Regions from separate parts of the Streptomyces sp. NPDC056486 genome, predicted to be linked through region 1. Evidence: riboswitches for the same ligand, from Rfam matches in the RefSeq annotation. Region 1 holds a riboswitch; each other region holds the start of a gene.

Region 1 (5,492 bases):
CGCGGACACCAGATACGCCGAGCGCATCCATTCCAGGTAGTCGGACATCGACACCCCGCCGACCTCGGCCGGGTACTCCAACTCGACGGGAAATGGCACCACTTGGCTGGTCGGCAGGATCAGGGCGTCGTACCGCTCGAAGAACTCCCTTACGCGGTGGAACAGTTCGCCGTGCAGCACGGTGGCCCGCTCCAGGTCGATGCCGGTGAGCGTTCGCCCCTGCCGTACGTTCCGGACCAGGCTGGGCTTCATCCGGTCGGCCGCGGTCTCCACAAGCTCGCCGAGCGCCAGATGGAACTGCCAGGCGCGGAAGGTGCGGAACACCTCGTCGGCGCCGGAGAGATCAGGGCACGCCTCCTCGACCGTGCACCCGAGGTCGGCGAAGACCGTGACAGCGGGCGCGAACACGTCGGTGACCTCGCGGTCGACCGGCACCGCTCCGCCCAGGTCAGGCGACCAGGCGATCCGCAGCCCCGTCAGATCCCGCTCCAGTGATCCGCCGAACGCACTCCCCGGTGTCTCCAGGGCGATCGGCGAGCGAGGGTCGGGCCCGGCGACGACGGACAGCAGCAGGGCGGCGTCGGCGACCGTGCGCGCCATCGGCCCCTGCACGGCCATCGTCGACCACGGGGTGGTGTCCGGCCAGCTCGGCACCCGGCCCGGCGAGGGGCGCAGGCCCACCACGTTGCAGAAGGACGCGGGGTTGCGCAGGGAGCCGCCCATGTCGCTGCCGTCGGCCAGGGGGTGCATTCCGCACGCGAGCGCCGCCGCCGCTCCCCCGCTGCTGCCGCCCGCCGACCGCTGAAGGTCGTACGGGTTGCGGGTGGCGCCGAAGACCGGATTGACGGTGTGCGAACCGGCCGCGAACTCGGGCACGTTGGTCTTGCCGATGGTGATCGCCCCGGCGGCGCGGATGCGCTCGACGATCAGCTCGTCGCGGTCCGGGACGTTGTCGGCCAGGAGCGGCGTCCCGTAGGTGGTCCGGATTCCGCGGGTGTCGTGCGTGTCCTTGTGGGCGATGGGCAGCCCGTGCAGCGGGCCGAGCGGTTCACCGCGCGCTGTCTGTTCGTCGGCGGTGTACGCCTCGTCGAGCGCGCGCTCCGCCGAGAGGGTCACCACGGCGTTCACGGCGCCGTTGACCTGCTCGATCCGGTCCAGGTGCGCCTGGACGACCTCTCGCGCGGACAGCTCGCGGGTGCGGATCCGGGCGGCGAGCTCGCGGGCGGTGAGGTGAACGAGCTCCGCGGCGCCGGGGACTCGGTGGGCTTCTTCAGGGCTCATACGACGCTTTCGGCTCGGGGCGGTGGGCTGCTGGCGTTCGTTGCCGCGTTCTCGGCATGCGCTTTCAGCGAGCGGCTGAAACACGGCCCGTCTGTTGACTCCGGCGGATCACCCGAACATGCTCCTCACCACGACGTTACGTACGTCCTGTACGTTTTTTACAGGAAGCCTTGGGGCAGCCGACCCCCGGTAGAGGAGAGACGTGCCATGAACCGACCGTTCGCCCGCTATGTCCTGCCCGAGTTCACCGAGCGCACCAGCACGGGACAGCGGACCGTCGATCCGTACTCGAAGCTGCTCGAAGAGCGCATCGTCTTCCTCGGGACGCCGATCGACGACACCTCCGCCAACGACGTGATGGCGCAGTTCATGCACCTCGAACACCAGGCGCCCGACCGCGACATCTCGCTCTACATCAACTCCCCCGGCGGCTCGTTCAGCGCGATGACGGCCATCTACGACACGATCCAGTTCGTCACGTGCGACGTGGAGACGACCTGCCTGGGCCAGGCCGCGTCGGCGGCCGCCGTCCTCCTTGCCGCGGGCACCCCCGGCAAGCGATGCGCGCTGCCCGGCGCCCGGGTCCTCATCCATCAGCCCTCGCTCGCCGAGCCGGTCCACGGTCAGGCGACCGACCTGGCGATCCAGGCCGAAGAGCTCCTGCGCACCCGGGCCAAACTGGAGAAGCTGCTCGTCCGGCACACGGGCCGGAGCCCGGAGCGCGTCGCGGCCGACATCGAGCGCGACAAGATCCTCAGCGCCCCCGAAGCAGTCGAGTACGGCCTGGTGGACCGGATCATCGCGAGCCGCAAGTCATCCCCGCGCACCCCGGGCGCGAGGTGAGCCACCGGTGCTGCCGCCCGAGCTTCCTCCCCTGCCCGCACTCACCCGCGCCGAGGGCGAGTTGATCGACCGATACCTCGAAGTGGTCGACCTGGTCGGCCGGATCAACCCGGCGCGCGCCTCGGACACCTACGGCGGGCTGCGCGCGGCCCAGGCCCTGGTGGGCAGCGCAACCGCACTGCGGGACGCCCTGACGCTCATGCACCAGCGGGGCGAGAGCGCCGTGCACGCGCCGACGCTGGCCCGAGCGCTACGTGTGCTCGACGGCGAGCGGCGAGCCGGGCGGGTCACCGTGCCACCCCCGTCGGCATCCTGAGCACCCATCACCACAGCTCTGACGCCCGAACCGTCCGGGACGGGGCTCAAACGAACCAAACGGGCTACCTCGTTCGGCGTAGACGTTCGTAGTCATTTGTGCCGTCTGCAGTTGCGTCAGATGTGTACGCGATGGCCGGAATTCCTCGTTCCGGTGCTGGTCGAACGATCGTCGGGTTCCTCGGTCCGGTCCCGAATCAGACCTTGTCCACCCGAACGGTTCAGCCGTGAGGAGCCTCACAAAACGCCGTTTCGGCTCGGAATTCGCACCCTTGACGGGTCAAGATCCCTTCCGACGACAAGCCCCCGCCACAGCGGCGGGGCGGTCCGGGCGGACGCCGAGTCCTGCCGCCACCCGGATGACCGGTCGACATCGGTGCATCGGCAGGAGTGGAGGACCCAGGCATGACGGGTCGGTCCGGAAGGTCCGGACGCCGACCCTTGGGGTGAAGCCGCACACCGCGGCCGGGCAACTTCGCCAGCCCGAATCCGACAGGTCATCCTTCACAGGCGGCTGACGAAGGGTTGCGCATGACCGCGCTGAATCATGTTCCGTCGCTGCTCGCCAGGGCCGGCTCCGTATCGGTCCTCACGCTCGCCGTCGTAGGCGGCACCCTCGTGGCCCCAGGGCTCACGACGGAGGCAGAGGCCGCGACGCACGGGACCAAAGCGCTCAAGATCGCCGCCTCCAAGAAAGGCTCGCCGTACCGCTGGGGAGCGACGGGGCCACACAGGTTCGACTGCTCCGGCCTGACGCTCTACTCGTTCAAGCGCGCGGGCAAGAAGCTGCCTCGCACCGCCGCACAGCAGTACAACAAGACCCGCCATGTCTCGGCGTCGAAACGCTCCCGCGGCGACCTGGTCTTCTTCCACTCCGGCCGGAACGTCTACCACGTCGGCATCTACGCCGGGAAGGGCCGGATCTGGCACGCCCCGAAGTCGAACACCGTGGTGCGGCTCGAGAAGATCTGGACGAAGAGCGTCTGGTACGGCAGGGTGCGCTGATCACCCGTCACTGAACGTCAGCTGTCGGACGGCGGCGGGGGCCTCACGGCTGCCGCCGCCGCTCGGCCGATCCATTGCCGGCCCTCGCCCGGCCCACGCCAGGCCCTCTGATCGGCGCGCCCGCCAGGCGTGGACGGCGCCCACACGGATACTCGTGCGCCATGGCCGAAAACAACGGTGCCCCCATCGCAGGCGACCCGCCTCCGCGCAACGAGACGAGCTTCGAGCGCGCCGACCGCAATTTCTCCGAGATCCTCCAGGAGCTGCGCGTCACACAGGCCGGGGTGCAGATCCTCTTCGCGTTCCTGTTGACGCTCGCCTTCACCGAACGCTTCCCCTCGCTCGACACGGTGCAGCGCGCCACGTACGTCACCACACTGCTGCTCGCCGTCCTGTCCGCCGCGCTGTTCACCGCACCGGCCGCCGTGCACAGGTCGCTGTTCGGGCAGCACTCCAAGCCGCGGATCGTGCGGGTGTCGTCCCGCCTCGCCGGTTTCGGCATGGTGGTCCTGGTGTTCGCGCTCGCCGGTTCCGTGCTCCTGGTCGTGGACGTGGCGGTGGGCCGCACCGGTGGGATCATCGCGAGCGCGGGCACCCTTGTGGTGTGTGCGGGCCTCTGGGGCCTGCTTCCCGTCCTGGTGCGCGGCGCGGGCAAGGGCGAGTACGACGACGACACCGGCAGCGGCACCGGCGGGTCGGACGGCGTCACGCCGTCAGGGCCTCGGCCAGGAGCACCAGGCCAAGGACGCTGAGCACGACGCCCGTGCCGCCCTCGATCGCACGAGCCGTACGCGGCCTCCGCAGCCATCGGCCGAGCCGGTCCACCAGGAGCGCGACGACCGGGAACCACACCAGGGCCAGGGCCACGATGATGGACGCGAGCAGCAGTGTCCTGGGCATCGCGGGGCTGCCCGCGGGTACGAACTGGGGCAGCACGCTGAGGAAGGTGATGGGTGCCTTGGGGTTGAGGGCGTTGGTGAGGAAGCCCTGCCGCAGACTGCCCCCGGCTGCTGACCGCTCCTCACCCTCCGGCGCGCCGAAGCTCTGCGGCGCACGCGCCGCCGACCGCAGCGCGCGGTACCCGAGGTACAGCACATAAGCCCCGCCCATGATCTGCAGCACCCGGAACAGCGTGGGGACCGCCGCCAGGACGGCCGCGACCCCGGCCACCGCGAGCACCGTGTGCACCACGAGCCCGCCCGCGACACCGATCGCGCAGACGATTCCGGCGCGGCGCGATGCGAGGGCGTTGCGTACCACCACGGCGAAGTCGGCGCCCGGCACGGCGACCATGCCCGCGGCGACTCCGGTGAAGGCGACCAGTTGAGCGTCCATGGCCTCAAGGCTGCCTTCCTTCTGCCTTCAGCAGGTATGTGGAATATCCTGGGTCTGCCTTAAGCAGGCGTTTAGCCCCCCCGGCACCGGGAGACTTCCATGTACGACCCGACGCGGCTCGCCGCACTGGTGGCGGTCTCCGAGGCCGGGTCGATCACCCGCGCCGCCGAACGCCTCGGCTACACCGTGCCCGCCCTCTCCCAGCAGCTGGCCAAGCTCGAACGGGAGGCGGGCACCTCGCTCCTGGTCCGGCATCACCGCGGGGCACGGCTCACCGGCGCGGGTGAGCTGCTTCTGGCGCGGGCACGCCGGGTCCTCGACGAGATGGAGCAGGCCCGGCACGAACTGGCCCAGCTGGCGGGCCTGTCCGGCGGCAGCCTGCGCGTGGGGACCTTCACCACCGCCGGGATCCATCTGATGCCGCCCGCCCTCACCGCGTTCCGCCGCGCTCATCCGGACATCGAACTGACGGTGCGGGACTATGAACCGCCGCTCGGCGTCGCGGCCGTGGCTGCGGGCGAGGTCGACCTGGCCCTCACGCACACCTATGAGCCCGCGGATGCGGTGCCTCTGCCCGCGTCCGTGTCAGCGGAGCCGGTCCTTGTCGAGGAGTTGGTCCTGGTGACCTCGCCAGGACACGCGCTCGCGAGCGCCTCGTCACGACTGCCCCTGAGCGAGCTCGCCGGTCAGCCGCTGATCAGCATGGCGCCGAC
Region 2 (5,492 bases), on a different contig from region 1:
GCGAGGCCTCTCCCTGCGTAGCAGAGGCGGATTCAGGACGGCACTCCCCCGACAAGAGATACGCACAAGCCGGTGCACCATCGAGGGCGGGCTGTCATGCTTCGCCGGTGCGGGGTGCCTCGATGGGCGTCCCTAGAGAGGAGCCGGGTGTGGTGACGCAGTACCGACGCGGGTCGGCGGCGCAGGCAGGACCGGCCGGGACGCGAGGGCGGGTGGCCGACCGGAACGCCGGTGCCCAACCCCGGTGCCCCAACCCCCGGTACAGCCGCGCCGCTCAGCAGCGGGCGAGCCGGGGCGACCATGACTGAGACCGCCGAGGACACCTTCACCGAGCACCGTCCGCTGCTGTTCGCCTCGCCTACGAGATGCTGGGCAACGCCGCCGACGCCGCACTGACCCGCCGGCCCGGCCGGAACCGGGCGTGACGACCGCACACCGGCGCGAACCTGCCAGAGCATCCGGCGTGGATTCCGTGCCGGGCAGAACCTGTGGGCCTACAACGAGCAGACGAAGAACACGTCAGCGAACTGACTGCCTACACCGGCGCCCACCTACGCGAACGCCGCAGGGCGCGTCCCACGGCCTGCGACGGAAATCGGAGGCGTGAGGCAGGGCCGGCAGCTGTCCGATCACCCGGATGCGGTACGAAGGCTTCCGTGAACGAACAGACCCAGCCCGCCACTGTCCGTGTGTTCATCGCTCTCGCCCCGCCCGACGACGCGAAACAAGAACTGGCGCAGGCACTTGAGCCCGCCCAACACGCACATCCCCGCATGCGTTGGAACCGCATCGAGGACTGGCACATCACCCTGGCGTTCCTCGGCGAAGTCCCCGCCCCGACGGTGCAACTCCTGCACGCACCGCTCGCCCGCCTCGCAGCAACCCGCCGATCCCTCACCCTGGCCCTGCACGGCGGTGGGCACTTCGACGAGCGGGTGCTGTGGAGCGGAATCAACGGCGACCTCGAAAGGCTGCACCTGCTCGCCACCGACGTACGCGCCGTCGCCGACCACTGCGGAATCACCCACACGCACCGGCCGTTCCGCCCGCACCTGACACTGGCCCGCGCCCGCCGCGACACCCCCTCGTGCGCAGCAGAAGCCGCCGCCGGACTAGCCGGATTCACCGGCTGCTCATGGCAGGCCCAGCGCCTCCACCTGGTCGCCAGCAACACCGGCCGCGGCCCCGGCCCCATCCATTACCGCGACATCGGCGCCTGGAACTTCGGCAGCCCCACCTCGCCACCCCACGATGAGGACCCCGTCCAGCAGCCACCACGCAAACGGACTTAGACACATACCCACACCCACGCCCACACCAGGAGGATCCCCTAACGGCGGGCAGAGAGTTTGATGTCTCGGGAAGCCGTCCTGCATCTAGGCCAGTTGACGCCACTGGCGATTCCCGCTTTCCGCCACTACCTCCAGACGGGCACCGCAGTTCAGAGCAACGAGCATAATCTGACGGGGGCACAGAAATTACGCTTACCTACTGACATTTCAGCGATGCCCCACACGAGAGCTACGGAATGCACCCTCCGGGCTCATTCCATAACCCTGCGGCTTCCAGCCTAAATACCTGCCCCGGAATGCAAGCGCCCCCTTCGGATACTTGAACCTGAAGAAGGGATACGCATTCTCTAGGAGAGAGAAGAACTCCCGGAAAAATCCGGGGGTTTGGCCCTCCGGACGTATGGGTGGGACTGGGCCGCCCTCAGCATCCTCAGAACTTCCGCCGCCCGAGTGCAGAGGCCCCCGACGCACAACACCCGTCAACCCACTCGCATCCCCGAAGCCTCCACGTCGCCCCCGTCGCCCCCTCCCCCAACAGCATCCATCGGGGCGTGGTTTGGCTAGCTCAGGGCAGTGACTTATTGATCCAGCAGGGTGGCGTCGCGACGGGGCCTGTTGGCTGGGGACGTGGGAGAAGGCCTGTTCCACACGAGACGAATACCCCGCACACCCAGCGCGCTCATTCCGATCATCACCCGGTCATGAACACTGCCGCGGACCCTCTGCCGGTCCGTTCCGTCGGGGACACGCCGCTCGCGGAGGAGTGACCGCGCGGTCGCGTCAGCAGCGGGGGCAGGGTGTCCGTTTTGACCTGAAAGACGGGCTCACAAGGTGCCACCTTCACAGGGGAAGCCACCCATTCGCACCACTAAGGGCACATGGAGCTTTATGCCCCAGTTTAACTTCTTTCGCGCAAGACAAGGCGATCTAATACCTCCTTCATCCGCATTCCAGTCCGTAGCCCATTCAGTGAATTGAGTCACACTGTCGCGACCGCGCCCCTGGGAGCCGCTGAGCGTACTTCCGTTGCGCGCTAAGAAAGTTGGGGTTTTTGATCAATGCGGGCAACGAGTTCTGTTCACCAGGGACAGGTCTCGCGCATTCCCTATGCGAATTCGTGTCTTGTTCCGTCCGGGCTTTCTCGCCTAACGTCACCGTTAATCCGGATGGAACGCCGAATCCTGCCGCTGTCCGGAAACCCTCCCACCCACTCACTCACGCACGGCAGGAGCGGGGGACCCAGGTAAGCCGTCGATCCGGATTCCGGAACGACTCGGGGTGAAGTCGCATTCGCAGTGCGACCGGACATCTCCCGTCCGAACCCGACAGCTCACCTCGTAGGCGACGGAGAGGAATTCGTCATGCCTGCAAAGGGAAAGCACCGCCGCCCCAAGTCCAGCCCGCTCACCCGGAACATCGCCGCCGCAAGCACGGGCGGCGCCGTGCTCATCCTCCCGGTGCTCGGCGCGACCACCGCAGCCGCGGCGCCGGCCGGCACCGCCGCCAAGCCCGCCGCGGCCCCCACGACGTACGTCGTCACCGCAGGCGACTCCCTCTCCAAGATCGCCCGCGAGCACTCCCTGAGCGGCGGCTGGAAGAAGCTGTACGAGGACAACCGCAGCACCCTCGGCAACGACCCGAAGCTGATCCACCCCGGTCTCAAGCTCACCCTCGGCGAGAAGGCACCGGCCCAGCCGGCGTCCGCCGAGCGGGCAGACCGCTCCGAGCGCACGGACACGCTCTCCGCAGAGCCCGCCGCAGCCCCGGCGAAGAAGGCCTACACCAACGACCTCGACGGCTGGATCAACGAGTCGCTCGACGTACTGGCCCAGCACGGCATCCCCGGCACCTACGAGGGCATCCACCGCAACATCATGCGCGAGTCCTCCGGCAACCCTCAGATCACCAACAACTGGGACTCCAACGCCGCCGCCGGAATACCCTCCAAGGGACTCCTGCAGGTCATCGACCCCACGTTCGCCGCGTACCACGTGCCCGGCACGTCGACGGACAGCTTCGACCCCGTCGCCAACATCACCGCTGCCTGCAACTACGCGGCCGACCGCTACGGCTCGATCGACAACGTGAACGGGCCCTACTAGAAGCCCCACCCCCCTCATCCGCTGCAAGCCCGGCGCACCGTGTGCCTTGGGCTCAGGCCGCTCTCGGTCCGCGCACCGCTCCCGCCAGCACACGCCGGCAGGCACGCCGCATCTCCGCGGCTGCCTCGCCCGGCGCCGGGACGAGGCTTGCGGCCACCGACAGCCCTAGGCGCTCGCGTCACCGGGGCGGCCGCGCACCGGCGCATGCGCCAGCGAGCTCTCTTCCCTGAGCGGCTCAGCAGCTGCGCATAGCCCAGGAGGCCAGGGGCAGAGAGTCGCGCAGCCGGGCAGACGGAGGGCACCAGACCGGTTCGTCCGCCCGGATGTCAAACTCATGGAGGCCTGCATAGTCTGCTTCCCCGGCGACTCAGGCACAGCGACGCCCACCAGGACCTGCCACATACTGCGCTGGGCCAGCGGGCGCCCCAGCAAACGAGGCGTTGGTCTCACCCCTGCTGGCGTAGCGTGTCGCCATGTCCACGCCTTCACAGCCAGGTGGTTCGGGTCCGCATACGTCCTTCGGACCGCCGCCCGTCCAGCCGCAGTTCCCGCAGCAGGGTCCTCCCTACGCGCAGCCCTACCCCGCGGCTGGGGGGCCCGGCCCGTGGGGCGCACCTTCCATGGGCCCGCCTCCTTCCCGGCGCAGTACCGCCAAGGTGTTGGGCATCACCGGTGGCATCGTCGGTGCGTTGGTGGTGGTGCTCGCTGGAGTTGCTTTGTTCGTGGACGGCTCAGAGGGAGGGTTCCCGGAGGCGAAGTACCGCATGAGCGTGCCGGACGAGCTGGTCGGCGGGACGTACCGGCTGTCTCAGGACTTCTCCTCCACCGCCGGCAAGCAGATCGTCGAGGAGAACCGGAGCCGGGCCAACGTGCGTGACCCGAAGGCAGTGGTGGCCCAGTACACGGGGCGGGGCGACCAGGAGGGCGGCAAATTGGTCGTCTCCGGTATCTACGGCCGGTACAAAGACCCCGACCGAGCTCGCGACTACCTGATGGAAGGCGCCACCAAAGGCCAGGGCGCCACGGTCGCCGTGCCCGCACACGACGTCACGCCCGTCGGCTCGAAGGTGACCTTGAGCTGTCAGGTCCTGACCTCAGAACAGAACGGCAGCCGCAGCAACGTGCCGATGTGCGCCTGGGGCGACGACAACACCGGGGCGGCTGTCGGGTGATCACACCGGAAACCGCAGTGCAGGAACCTGAGTCCGTCGACCTTGACGCAATTGCACGGACGACTCTGCAAGTTCGCAAGGAGATGCGCGAACCCATCGGCTGAGCATGCTGCTGAGCCAGACCTGCACCCCAGCTTGTCCTACGTCTCTGGCGCGGGCCGGCGCCTGAGTGCTGTGGCACTCCTGGCGCACGCGTCGGCGTACGGCGTGGACGGCCTGTGGCCGCCGACCGGTGAGCGGATCGGCAACTGGCTCACGCTCGGCGGTGACGCCCTCGGCATGGTGCCCGGCGTCGGTGCGGCGAAGGCGGGAGTCATGGCCGGATTCAAGGCGGGGCGTGGGGCCGGTGGTGTCGCCGCCGGCGCCAAGGTCGGCATCAGGACGGCGGGCACCACGGCGAAGAACGTGATGAAGGCGGCGGACCCGGTCGCCAAGGTGATCGACAAGCCCGTCATGGCCGCTGCCGCAAAGCTCGGGGTTCCCCGGGGCGCCGCGCTGACCGCCACGGAAGGTGTCCAGGCCGCCGCCCAGCTCGCCTGGACGGCGCCGACCGCGATCAACGCCTACGAAACGAGCACGGGCAAGTACGACGCCGCGACCTGGGGGACGGGTGTGGCGAACGTTGCCACGGGAACCGACGGCGGCAAGTTCGGCGGAGCGGTCGCCGTCGGCAGTGCGATAGGCCTGGGAGCATGGGAGTTGACGGACTGATGGCGACCACTGACCTGGGGTACGCGGCTACCGTTTCCGCGGACGGCCGGGCCGCCACGGACGTTCCTGACCTCTGGTTCGAGCTCCCACCCGGTTTCACGCGGTTCGACCTGCTGGAGGACCCCGAGGAGCGGATGCTGCGGATGGCGGAGGCGGTCGACCCGCTCTTCGCCGGTGCCGCCACGCCCCTGCAGAAGTTCAGCCTCGTCATCTCC
Region 3 (5,492 bases), on a different contig from region 1:
GTCTCGCCCGCGGGCAGCGGCATCAATACCCCGGAGAAGCTCCAGAAGTACTGGTTCGGGCAGAAGACTTTCGCCGACGGGCTTTCCCAGGAGACCTGCCGCAACTTCAAGCACGCCAGCTACTCGCTCGCGGCCACCGCGCACATCGCCGAGACCGCCTGGCATCAGGGCGTGGATCTGTACGGCGAGGTCAAGGAGCGGCTGCGGGCCGCGCTCGAATTCCACGCCAAGTACCAGCTGGGCGCCAAGGCGCCGGGGTGGCTGTGCGGCGGCAAGGTGCGGCGCGACATGGGGCCCGACACCGAGGTCGGTCTCCATCACCTGCGGGATCGGATGAAGCTGGACCTGCCGGAGACGGAGAGGCTCACGCGGAAGCAGCGGCCCGAGGGAACGGACGGTCTGTTCGTGGCCTGGGAGACGCTGACGCACGCCGAGAACGCGTGAGCGGCGGGCTCCGTTCGCCGTGTTCGCCGGTGGTTCTCGGCCGGTTCGCTTTCACTCCCCCTGATGGCGTAGAGTTGCATTCAACGGCGCGGGGTGGAGCAGCTCGGTAGCTCGCTGGGCTCATAACCCAGAGGTCGCAGGTTCAAATCCTGTCCCCGCTACTAAAGACCGAAGGCCCGGATCCATTACTGGATCCGGGCCTTCGGTGTTTTTTGCGTAAGTGTGCGTGCGGTGCGTAGTTTCATGGTCACTATGAGTCGTCTGCGAACCGTGCTGTCGGTGGTGCTGCTCGCCGCCTGTGCGCTGTTCGTCGGCGCGTGCCACGGCCACCACGGTCTCGCCCCTGCGGGAACCAGCGTGGTCGCTCCGGCGCACCACGTCTGTCCGGGGGCTGGGCACGCGGAGCACGCCGGTGCCGGGCGGCAGGCCGTGGGGGCGTCGGCGGAGCGGAAGCGGGGCGAGCGCGGAGGCGGTGGACGGGCGGCGGCGTGGCCGTTCGTGCGGTGGAGCGGGTGGGGAAGCGGTGGGGGGAGCGGGCGCGCGGGGTGCGCGCGGACGCGGGCCGGGCCACCGCTCGCGGGGCAGCGGCTTCTCGTCGCCATCGGGGTGGACCGGAACTGACGGGTGCGCAGTGCGCGCGTTCCGCGGCGCCTGAGGTGCCAGAGGTGCCAGAGGGGCCTGAGGTGCCTGAGGTGTCCGAGGTGTCCGAGGTGCCTGCGGCAGTTTCCCCGTACCGAGTGCCTGAGTACCCGAAGGACATCACGTACATGATCAGCAAGCTTCAGCCCGCGGCGGCCGCCGTGGGGAACACACCCGTGCTCTGGATCGACGAGCCGTCCCCGGACGGCGGGCGCGGCTACTGGGCCAAGCTGGAGGGCTTCAACTTCGGTGGGATCAAGGACCGCGCCGCCCTCCACATGGTCGAACGGGCACGGGTGCGCTGGGGGCATCCCGTGCACATCGTCGGTCGTCGCGCTGTCCGGTGACCGTTGGGTGGCCACGCACTACGGCCTCTACAACACGGTGTGCGGCATCGGCATCACCGCGGGGAACCTCGCGACCGGCGCGCTCCTGGGCGCCACCCGGTCCGCCCCCGCGGTGCTCTGGCTCGGCCTCGCGGCCCTGGGCGCCAGCTGCGCGCTCGCCCTGCGCGGCCTCTCCAGGGCGGGCCGCCTGGCCCCACAGCCGGCCGGGGTGCGGTTCGCCGACAAGCCCTGACCCGGCCTAACCCGGTCGGCCCACACCGGTCGCCCCGCGCCCCCGCTCCGGGAACCCTGGACGAGCGTGGCCATGGATCTGTCCTGGTCGCGGGATTCGGCAGGAGAAGACCGGTGGGGCAGCGAGGAGGAAGCGGCGGGCGAGGCGGCCGAGGGGAGGGGGTGACGGGCATGGGGCCGGGCGAGAGCGAGGGCGAGGGCGCGAGTGCGGGTTCGGGTAAGCCCGCGGGCAGGTCCGTGAGCCGACCTCCCGGCAGGCGGCCGCGCGGGGCTTCCGGCAAGAGCCCCGTCGTCAGACATGAGCGGACGTTCGTGCGGGCCCTTCCGCTGCTGCTCATCGTCGTCGGGATCGTCTACGACATCTCGACCCCGCCCCAATTCACCGCCGCGCCCCTCTTCACCGCCGCCCCGCTCGTCGCCGCACCCTTCTACTCGCTGCTCAGCACCACCCTCATCGGCGCCGGTGCCTCCCTCGCCGTGCTCGGCCTGCACTTCAAGACCAACACCGGCACCGACGTCGATGCCGTCACCGAGGTGTTCACCGTGGTGACCGTCGCCGTGCTCGCCGTCCTCATCAACCGTGTCGTACGCCGCGGCGACGAACAGCTCGCCTCCGCCCGCTCCATCGCCGAGGCCGCCCAGCGCGCCGTACTTCCGCAGCCGGATCCCCGGATCGGCGGGCTCGATGTCGCGGCGCGGTACGAGGCCGCGGAGGCCGACGCGTTCATCGGGGGTGATCTGTACGCCGTCCAGGACACCCCGCACGGCGTACGCGTCATCGTCGGCGACGTACGGGGCAAGGGCATGGGCGCGGTGGCGGCCGTCGCCGTCGTCATCGGGGCGTTCCGGGAGGCCGCCGAGCAGGAGACCACGCTGGAGGCGGTCGCCCAGCGCCTTGAGCGTGCCCTCGCGCGTGAGGGCACGCGGCGCGACGGGCTCGACGACTTCGAAGGATTTACCACCGCCATCCTCGCGGAGATCCCGCACAGCGACGGTCTCGTACGCCTCATCAACCGTGGGCACCCGGGGCCGTTGCTCCTGCGCGGCGACGGGCGGCTGTGCGTGCTGTCCGCGACCGAGCCCGCGCTGCCGCTCGGGATGGGTGAACTGGGCGCCTGGCCGGACCGCGCGGACGAGACGGAGTTCCCGCCGGGGGCGATGCTCCTGCTCCACACCGACGGGCTCTCCGAGGCGCGTGACAGCCGGGGCGAGTTCTACGATCCGGCCGCCCGGCTCGGTGGCCGGATCTTCCCTGGACCCAATGGCCCGGACGTGCTCCTCGCCACGCTCACCGAGGAAGTGCGGCGGCACACCGGGGGCGGGACGACCGACGACATGGCGCTGCTCGCGGTGCGGCGGCCGTTGGCGGCAGGGAGCGATGCGGCGGGGACCGATGCGACAGAGATCGATGTCACGGGCCGTGACTGAAGGACACCACTCCGCATAACAACTGACGTACTGTCAAGGAAATGTGAAGCTCCAGTGTGTGAAGAAGTGGGGTCAACTCGCCCCGTTCCGGCCATCGGTGTCCCGTTAAGTACCGGCCAGATCTGTTAACGATCAACTGGAACAGCTTGGAATACGACCCCGCCGTCTATTAACGTTCGATAACGCAGCGCGGTCGTCCCAACCGACACTCGAGTCGGCTCCGCGCGCACGCGCCTAATCCCGCAAGGGAGCCGGGGAACCACCAATTGGGGTGAATCGGTCATCTGTGCATCCGTGCCAGATGCTCGTAGGAGACCTTCCTGCTCCGAACCCGTCAGCTAACCCGGTAGGCGAGAAGGAAGGAAAGGAGTGCGCCTCCGTGGCGTCCAACCGCCCTGCCCCCCAAGGCGCTTACGTACCGAATGACGACGATTTCGGTGGGTACGACGACAATTCCTGGGAGGAATGGAATCCCACCGAGGAGTCCATCCGTCCCGTCCGCGGCAGGCACCGCGTCCACAAGCGGGGCGGTGGCGGGCTCGCCCGCAGCTCCACGGTTCTCGGCGTAGGCGTCATCGCCGCTGTCGGCGCGGGCGGCATCGCCACCGCGCAGGGCGGCAAGCCCCCGGTCTCCATCGAGATGCCGGACATGTCGGCCGTCACGGACTCGCTGCCGGAGGCCAAGTCCCTCCCGGGCGTGGGGTCTTTGATATCCGACGGCTCCGATTCCTCCGACTCCGCCGCCGCGGAGAACGGCGTCGCGGTGGCCGCCGCGCCGCTGAGTGCCGCCGGGATCAGCACCGCCGACGCCGAGCAGGGCAACACGGACGCGGGCGAGGCGCTGCGGGCCCGCATCATGGAGCAGGCCGAGAACCAGCAGGACCAGGCGGACGACGCGGTCCAGAAGGCGGCCGAAGAAGCCGCCGTCAAGCAGGCAGCCGCACAGGCCGCCGCCAAGCAGACCGCGGCCGAGAAGAAGATCGCCGCCGAGAAGGCCGCCGCGAAGAAGAAGGCCGAGGCGGAGGCCAAGAAGAAGGCCGAGGCGGAGCGCCTGGCCAAGCTCGCGAAGAGCTTCACACTCCCCGTCGCCTCGTACACGCTCACCGGCACCTTCGGTCAGCCCGGCTCCATGTGGTCCTCCGGCTACCACACAGGGCTGGACTTCGCGGCTCCCACGGGCACGCCGATCAAGGCCATCCACTCCGGCACCGTCAAGGAAGCCGGCTGGGCGGGGGCGTACGGCTACCGCACGGTCCTGGAACTCGACGACGGCACCGAGCTGTGGTTCTGCCACCAGTCCTCGATGAGCGTCAGCGTCGGCCAGAAGGTCACCACCGGCGAGGTCATCGGCCGCGTCGGCGCGACCGGCAACGTCACCGGGGCCCACCTCCACCTGGAGGTCCACCCGGGCGGCGACTCCACCGGCGTTGACCCGGCGGCGTGGCTGCGTGGCAAGGGCCAGTCGCTCTGATCCAGTCGCTCTGATCCAGAGGCTGCTTCAGATGCTCTGAAGCAGCCTCTGAAGCAGGCTGTGAAGCAGCCGTTGAACTCCGGCGGTCCTGGCGACAACCCCCCGACGTCAGGGCTGCCGGTTCGGCACGCCCGCTCTCCGAGTTGTGCGGAATGTTGCGGTCCGTATGGGCGTTGAGCACCGTATGACTTCTCTCCGCAAGCTTGGCTCGTCCGACCTCGATGTCTTCCCGCTCGCTCTGGGCGGCAACGTCTTCGGCTGGACGGCCGACGAGGCGCAGTCCTTCTCCGTGCTCGACGCCTACACCGCCGCAGGCGGCAACTTCATCGACACCGCCGACGTCTACTCGGCCTGGGTGCCCGGCAACAAGGGCGGCGAGTCCGAGCACGTCATCGGCGACTGGCTGGCCGCGCGCGGCAACCGTTCCGACGTCGTGCTCGCCACCAAGGTCGGCGCCCACCCCGATTTCAAGGGTCTGTCCGCGAGCACCATCAAGTCCGGTGCCGAGGAGTCGCTGCGCCGTCTGCGCACGGACTACATCGACCTCTTCTACACGCACTACGACGACCCGACCGTCTCCGTCGAGGAGATCATCGGCGCGCTCGACGACCTGGTGAAGTCCGGCAAGGTGCGCGCCATCGCCGCGTCCAACGTGACCGCCGAGCGGCTCCAGGAGTTCCTCGACTTCTCCGACCGCGAGGGCCTCGCGCGCTACTCGGCGCTCCAGCCGCACTACAACCTCGTCTCGCGCGACACGTACGAGGGCCCGCTCGAGCAGGTCGCCTCGCGCTCCGGCCTTGCCGCCGTCCCGTACTACGCGCTCGCCGCCGGCTTCCTGACCGGAAAGTACCGCCCGGGCACGCAGGTCGACAGCGCGCGGGCCGAGGGCGCGGGCAAGCACCTGGAGACCGAGCGGGGCCGACGGGTGCTCG
Region 4 (5,492 bases), on a different contig from region 1:
GTGGCGGGCGGCGGCGATGACCTCGCCGAGGTTGTGCGGCGGCATGTTCGTCGCCATGCCGACGGCGATGCCCGACGAGCCGTTGACCAGAAGGTTCGGATAGGCCGCAGGGAGGGTGACCGGCTCCTGCTCCTGGCCGTCGTAGTTCGACTCGAAATCGACGGTGTTCTCTTCGATCGACTCCGTCATCAGAGACGTCGCGTCGGCCATCTTGCACTCGGTGTACCGCATGGCGGCCGGCGGGTCGTCGTTGCCGAGCGAGCCGAAGTTGCCGTGCCCGTCCACCAGGGGCAGGCGCATGGAGAAGGGCTGGGCCATGCGCACCAGGGCGTCGTAGATCGACGCGTCGCCGTGCGGGTGCAACTTACCCATGACCTCGCCCACGACACGGGCGCACTTCACATAGCCGCGGTCGGGGCGCAGGCCCATCTCGTTCATCTGATACACGATCCTGCGGTGCACCGGCTTCATGCCGTCGCGGGCGTCCGGCAGGGCGCGCGAGTAGATGACCGAATACGCGTACTCGAGGAAGGAGCCCTGCATCTCGTCGACGACGTCGATGTCGAGGATCTTCTCCTCGAACGACTCGTCGGGCTGCGGGGTCTTCGTGCTGCGGCGGGCCATCGCTGCTGCGGCTCCTTCACGGTGTCTGCCAGGGCATCAACGGGATCTGACGCCGACCATTGTGCTCTGTCCCACTGACAACGCCGACCACGACCCGGACTTCGACCGCGACTACGCCGAGCGCGGAGCGGGAACTTCACCGGTTGTCAGCACGCTTGCATACAGTGGCACGACTGGCAGAATTTCCAGCTTTTCGCGATCGAAGGGACGTACATGCCCATGGGTCACACGGCCACAGCCGAGGCCGGCTCCGGCGGCCTGACAGCGACCGAGCACCGGCTGGCCAACGGCCTGCGCGTGGTGCTCTCCGAGGACCACCTGACCCCGGTCGCCGCGGTCTGCCTCTGGTACGACGTCGGCTCGCGCCACGAGGTCAAGGGGCGTACGGGCCTCGCTCACCTCTTCGAGCACCTGATGTTCCAGGGCTCGAAGCAGGTGCACGGCAACGGCCACTTCGAGCTGGTGCAGGGTGCGGGCGGGTCGCTCAACGGCACCACGAGCTTCGAACGCACCAACTATTTCGAGACCATGCCCACACACCAGCTCGAGCTGGCCCTGTGGCTGGAAGCCGACCGGATGGGCTCGCTGCTCTCCGCGCTCGACGAAGAATCCATGGAGAACCAGCGGGACGTCGTCAAGAACGAGCGCCGCCAGCGCTACGACAACGTTCCCTACGGCACGGCGTTCGAGAAGCTGACCGCCCTCTCGTACCCCGAGGGCCACCCCTACCACCACACCCCGATCGGCTCCATGGCCGACCTGGACGCGGCGACGCTGGAGGACGCGCGGAACTTCTTCCGTACGTACTACGCGCCCAACAACGCCGTCCTGTCGGTCGTCGGCGACATCGACCCGGAGCAGACCCTCGCCTGGGTCGAGCAGTACTTCGGGTCCATCCCCTCGAACGACGCCAAGCAGCCGCCGCGCGACGGCTCGCTGCCCGACACGATCGGCGAGGAGCTGCGCGAGGTCGTCGAGGAAGAGGTACCGGCCCGCGCCCTGATGGCCGCCTACCGCCTCCCGGAGGACGGCACGCGCGCGTGCGACGCGGCCGACCTGGCGCTCACTGTCCTGGGCAGCGGCGAGTCGTCGCGGCTCTACAACCGCCTGGTGCGCCGCGACCGCACCGCGGTGGCGGCCGGGTTCGGCCTGCTGCGCCTCGCCGGGGCCCCCTCGCTCGGCTGGCTCGACGTGAAGACGTCCGGCGACGTCGAGGTCCCCGTCATCGAGGCCGCCGTCGACGAGGAGCTCGCCCGCTTCGCGGAAGAGGGCCCCACCGACGAGGAGATGGAGCGCGCCCAGGCACAGCTGGAGCGCGAGTGGCTCGACCGGCTCTCCACCGTGGCAGGACGCGCGGACGAACTGTGCCGGTACGCCGTCCTGTTCGGAGACCCGCAGCTCGCCCTGACCGCCGTCGGGCGCGTCCTGGACGTCACCGCCGAAGAGGTCAAGGCGGCCGCAGCGGCCCGCCTGCGCCCCGACAACCGCGCGGTGCTCGTGTACGAGCCCACAGCGGCCCCTGAGGGCGCCGAAGCCACCGACGAGGACGAAGAGGAGGCGGCGAAGTGACCGAGGCCGCGACGATGCAGTTCCACCCACAGCCCCAGGCAGGCACCGCACGGCCGTGGGCCTTCCCCGCGCCCGAGCGAGCCACCCTGGACAACGGCCTCACCGTGCTGCGCTGCCACCGCCCCGGCCAGCAGGTCGTCGCCGTGGAGATCCACCTCGAGGCGCCGCTCGACGCCGAGCCCGCGGGCCTCGACGGCGTCGCCACGATCATGGCGAGGGCATTCAACGAAGGCACCGACAAACACTCCGCCGAGGACTTCGCCGCGGAACTCGACCGCTGCGGCGCCAGCATGGACGCGCACGCCGACCACCCCGGCGTCCGCGTCTCCCTCGAAGTGCCGGTCTCCCGCCTCCCGAAGGCGCTCGGCCTGCTCTCCGACGCCCTGCGCGCCCCCGCCTTCGCGGACAGCGAGATCGAACGCCTCGTACGCAACCGCCTGGACGAGATCCCGCACGAGGCCGCCAACCCGGGTCGTCGCGCCGCCAAGGAGCTCTCCCGGCAGCTGTTCCCGGCGACGTCGCGCATGTCGCGCCCCCGCCAGGGCACCGAGGAGACGGTCACGGCCATCGACTCGGCGGCGGTGCGTGCCTTCTACGAGAAGCACGTGCGTCCCGCCACGGCGACCGCCGTCGTCGTCGGCGACCTGACCGGCGTCGACCTGGACGCCGTCCTCGCCGACACCATCGGCTCCTGGACGGGCGGCACGGCCGAGCCGCGCCCGGTGCCCCCGGTGACCGCCGACGACACCGGCCGTGTCGTCATCGTGGACCGCCCCGGCGCCGTCCAGACGCAGCTGCTCATCGGCCGCGTGGGACCGGACCGGCACGACCGCGTGTGGCCCGCGCAGGTGCTCGGCACGTACTGCCTCGGCGGCACCCTCACCTCGCGCCTCGACCGCGTCCTGCGCGAGGAGAAGGGATACACCTACGGCGTACGGTCGTTCGCCCAGGTCCTGCGTTCCGCGCCGGACGGCACCGGTGCCGCGATGCTGGCCATCAGCGGCTCGGTGGACACCGAGTCCACAGGACCGGCGCTCGACGACCTGTGGAAGGTGCTGCGCACCCTCGCCGCCGACGGCCTCACGGACGCCGAGCGCGACGTCGCCGTGCAGAACCTGGTGGGCGTGGCCCCGCTCAAGTACGAGATGGCGGCGTCCGTCGCGGCCACCCTCGCCGATCAGGTCGAGCAGCACCTTCCGGACGACTTCCAGGCGCAGTTGTACCGCCAGTTGGCCGCGACCGGCACCGTGGAGGCCACCGCCGCCGTGGTGAGCGCCTTCCCGCAGGACCGCCTGGTGACGGTGCTCGTCGGTGACGCCGCACAGATCGAGGAGCCCGTCAGGGCGCTCGGCATCGGTGAAGTGAGTGTGGTCACGGGCTGAGTGACAGTCAGGACATATCGGGACCCCGGTGGCTGGAATTTGCTACCGGGGTCCTCATATGTCCGAATTAGTATGGAGGTTACGTGTCTGCCCTGTGGCGTGCGCTACAAAAACTCTGATCCGTTTGTCGTTTGAAAGACGCCCCGCTTAGCGTCGGTCCGGCTGTTCGTCATGCAGTACGCCGCACCCGCGGCACCGGACAGTCATCGCCGAGTCCCCGTACGGCGCGAGCCAGGGGAGCCGGGGACCCACATGTCCCCTTGGGGTGAATCGGGAACCTTGCCGTGAGGCGAGGGACTCGTAGGAGACCTTCCTGCTCCGAACCCGTCAGCTAACCCGGTAGGCGAGAAGGAAGGAAAGGATCAGCCGCTTCATGGCGTTCACCCGTGCCACCGGGAAGCACCGTCGCCCGAGCCGCCTCACGCGTACGACCGCGAACGTGGCGGGCGTCGCAGCCCTCACCACCACCGGTGTCATAGGAGGCCTGGCCGCTCCGGCCCTCGCCGCCGACGACGCCGTGGCCCTCGAGCACACCGGCCTCACCCAGGCGGTCTCCGTCGGCGACTCGCTCGCCCAGAGCATCGACGCGCAGGCCGCTGCCCAGCAGCAGGCCGCCGACGACGCGGCAGCGGCCAAGAAGGCCGAAGAAGCCGCCAAGAAGAAGGCCGAAGAGGCCAAGCGCAAGGCCGAGGCCGAGGCGAAGGCCAAGGCCAAGAAGGAGCGCGAGGCCAAGGAGCGTGCTGCTCGCGAGGCCGAGCGCAAGCGCCTGAACAGCTACGTCTCCCCGATCACCGGCTCGTCCGTCTCCACGGGCTACCAGACCGGCGGCGGCATGTGGTCCTCCGGCAGCCACACCGGCATCGACTTCCACGCCGCGTCCGGCACCACGGTCCACGCGGTCGGCTCCGGCACCGTCGTCGAGGCCGGCTGGGGCGGTGCCTACGGCAACAACGTGGTCATCAAGATGAACGACGGCACGTACACCCAGTACGGCCACATGTCGTCCCTCGGCGTCACCGTCGGCCAGGCGGTCACTCCGGGCCAGCAGATCGGCCTCTCGGGCTCCACCGGCAACTCCAGCGGCCCGCACCTCCACTTCGAGGCCCGCACCGGCGAGGACTACGGCACGGACATCGACCCGGTCGCGTACCTCCGCGCGCACGACGTCGGCGTCTGATCCCTGACCCCGGACCGTCGCACGAAGCGCATCTGATCCACCGAAAGCCCCGGCTCGTCGAGAGCCGGGGCTTTCGCGGTACCCGAGTGCCCCCGAACCGCACCCGTGCCGCCTTTGGCCAAAATATATCCATGGATTTCGGCCCGCCATCGGAAATTCAGCCGCCCTGCAATAGGGTCACTGAAAAGGCGTCGATCGACCGCGTTTCGCGGGGATTAAGGCGGAGGTCAGGTCATGCGCATTCCCGCGCACTCGGTATGCACGGCCATCCGGGACGACATCGTCTCCGGTGTCTACGAACGGGGTGGCCGGCTCACCGAGGAACTGCTCGCACGCCGCTATGGAGTCTCCCGCGTCCCCGTGCGCGAGGCCCTGCGCACCCTGGAGGCCGAGGGCTTCGTCGTCACGCGCAGACATGCGGGCGCGTGCGTCGCGGAGCCCACCGAGCAGGAGGCGGCCGACCTCCTGGAGATACGCATGCTCCTGGAGCCCCTTGGTGCGGCCCGCGCCGCACAGCGCCGCACGGATGCGCACCTGAAGGTCCTGCGTGGCCTCGTCAGGCTCGGCCAGGACCGTTCGAGGCGCGGTCAGAGCGAGGATCTGCGCTCGTTGGGCGGCTGGTTCCACGAGACGCTCGCCCAGTCGTCCGGCAGCCCGGGCCTCACGGCTCTGCTCACCCAGCTCCGGCACAAGATCGCCTGGATGTACGTCGTCGAGACGTCGGCCGCCCCCGCGGAGTC

The links. A riboswitch is a leader RNA that binds a small molecule or an ion and turns the genes downstream of it on or off. The one in region 1 is predicted to bind cyclic di-AMP.
Region 2: it holds a riboswitch for cyclic di-AMP, as region 1 does, so the genes downstream of both, ACFQ7F_RS33955 (transglycosylase SLT domain-containing protein) here and ACFQ7F_RS20275 (C40 family peptidase) in region 1, are expected to answer to the same signal.
Region 3: it holds a riboswitch for cyclic di-AMP, as region 1 does, so the genes downstream of both, ACFQ7F_RS40845 (M23 family metallopeptidase) here and ACFQ7F_RS20275 (C40 family peptidase) in region 1, are expected to answer to the same signal.
Region 4: it holds a riboswitch for cyclic di-AMP, as region 1 does, so the genes downstream of both, ACFQ7F_RS25575 (M23 family metallopeptidase) here and ACFQ7F_RS20275 (C40 family peptidase) in region 1, are expected to answer to the same signal.

The regions. Positions count from the first base shown of each region.
Region 1 covers NZ_JBHTSF010000047.1:21,077-26,568, forward strand. The annotation lists gene ACFQ7F_RS20260 (amidase) at 1-1,281, opposite strand, end outside; gene ACFQ7F_RS20265 (ATP-dependent Clp protease proteolytic subunit) at 1,489-2,124, shown strand; gene ACFQ7F_RS20270 (hypothetical protein) at 2,132-2,440, shown strand; cyclic di-AMP (ydaO/yuaA leader) riboswitch at 2,795-2,967, shown strand; gene ACFQ7F_RS20275 (C40 family peptidase) at 2,971-3,444, shown strand; gene ACFQ7F_RS20280 (DUF6328 family protein) at 3,606-4,196, shown strand; gene ACFQ7F_RS20285 (LysE family translocator) at 4,150-4,779, opposite strand; gene ACFQ7F_RS20290 (LysR family transcriptional regulator) at 4,879-5,492, shown strand, end outside.
Region 2 covers NZ_JBHTSF010000122.1:10,507-15,998, reverse strand. The annotation lists gene thpR (RNA 2',3'-cyclic phosphodiesterase) at 657-1,292, shown strand; cyclic di-AMP (ydaO/yuaA leader) riboswitch at 2,455-2,649, shown strand; gene ACFQ7F_RS33955 (transglycosylase SLT domain-containing protein) at 2,654-3,394, shown strand; gene ACFQ7F_RS33950 (hypothetical protein) at 3,868-4,566, shown strand; gene ACFQ7F_RS33945 (hypothetical protein) at 4,741-5,277, shown strand; gene ACFQ7F_RS33940 (hypothetical protein) at 5,277-5,492, shown strand, end outside.
Region 3 covers NZ_JBHTSF010000197.1:6,797-12,288, forward strand. The annotation lists gene ACFQ7F_RS40815 (alginate lyase family protein) at 1-444, shown strand, start outside; tRNA gene ACFQ7F_RS40820 (tRNA-Met) at 532-605, shown strand; gene ACFQ7F_RS40825 (hypothetical protein) at 697-1,065, shown strand; partial or broken gene ACFQ7F_RS40830 (pyridoxal-5'-phosphate-dependent protein subunit beta) at 1,212-1,385, shown strand; partial or broken gene ACFQ7F_RS40835 (MFS transporter) at 1,408-1,662, shown strand; gene ACFQ7F_RS40840 (PP2C family protein-serine/threonine phosphatase) at 1,833-3,089, shown strand; cyclic di-AMP (ydaO/yuaA leader) riboswitch at 3,311-3,457, shown strand; gene ACFQ7F_RS40845 (M23 family metallopeptidase) at 3,469-4,560, shown strand; gene ACFQ7F_RS40850 (aldo/keto reductase) at 4,745-5,492, shown strand, end outside.
Region 4 covers NZ_JBHTSF010000070.1:39,557-45,048, forward strand. The annotation lists gene ACFQ7F_RS25560 (DNA topoisomerase (ATP-hydrolyzing) subunit A) at 1-624, opposite strand, end outside; gene ACFQ7F_RS25565 (M16 family metallopeptidase) at 844-2,193, shown strand; gene ACFQ7F_RS25570 (M16 family metallopeptidase) at 2,190-3,575, shown strand; cyclic di-AMP (ydaO/yuaA leader) riboswitch at 3,773-3,936, shown strand; gene ACFQ7F_RS25575 (M23 family metallopeptidase) at 3,949-4,752, shown strand; gene ACFQ7F_RS25580 (GntR family transcriptional regulator) at 4,987-5,492, shown strand, end outside.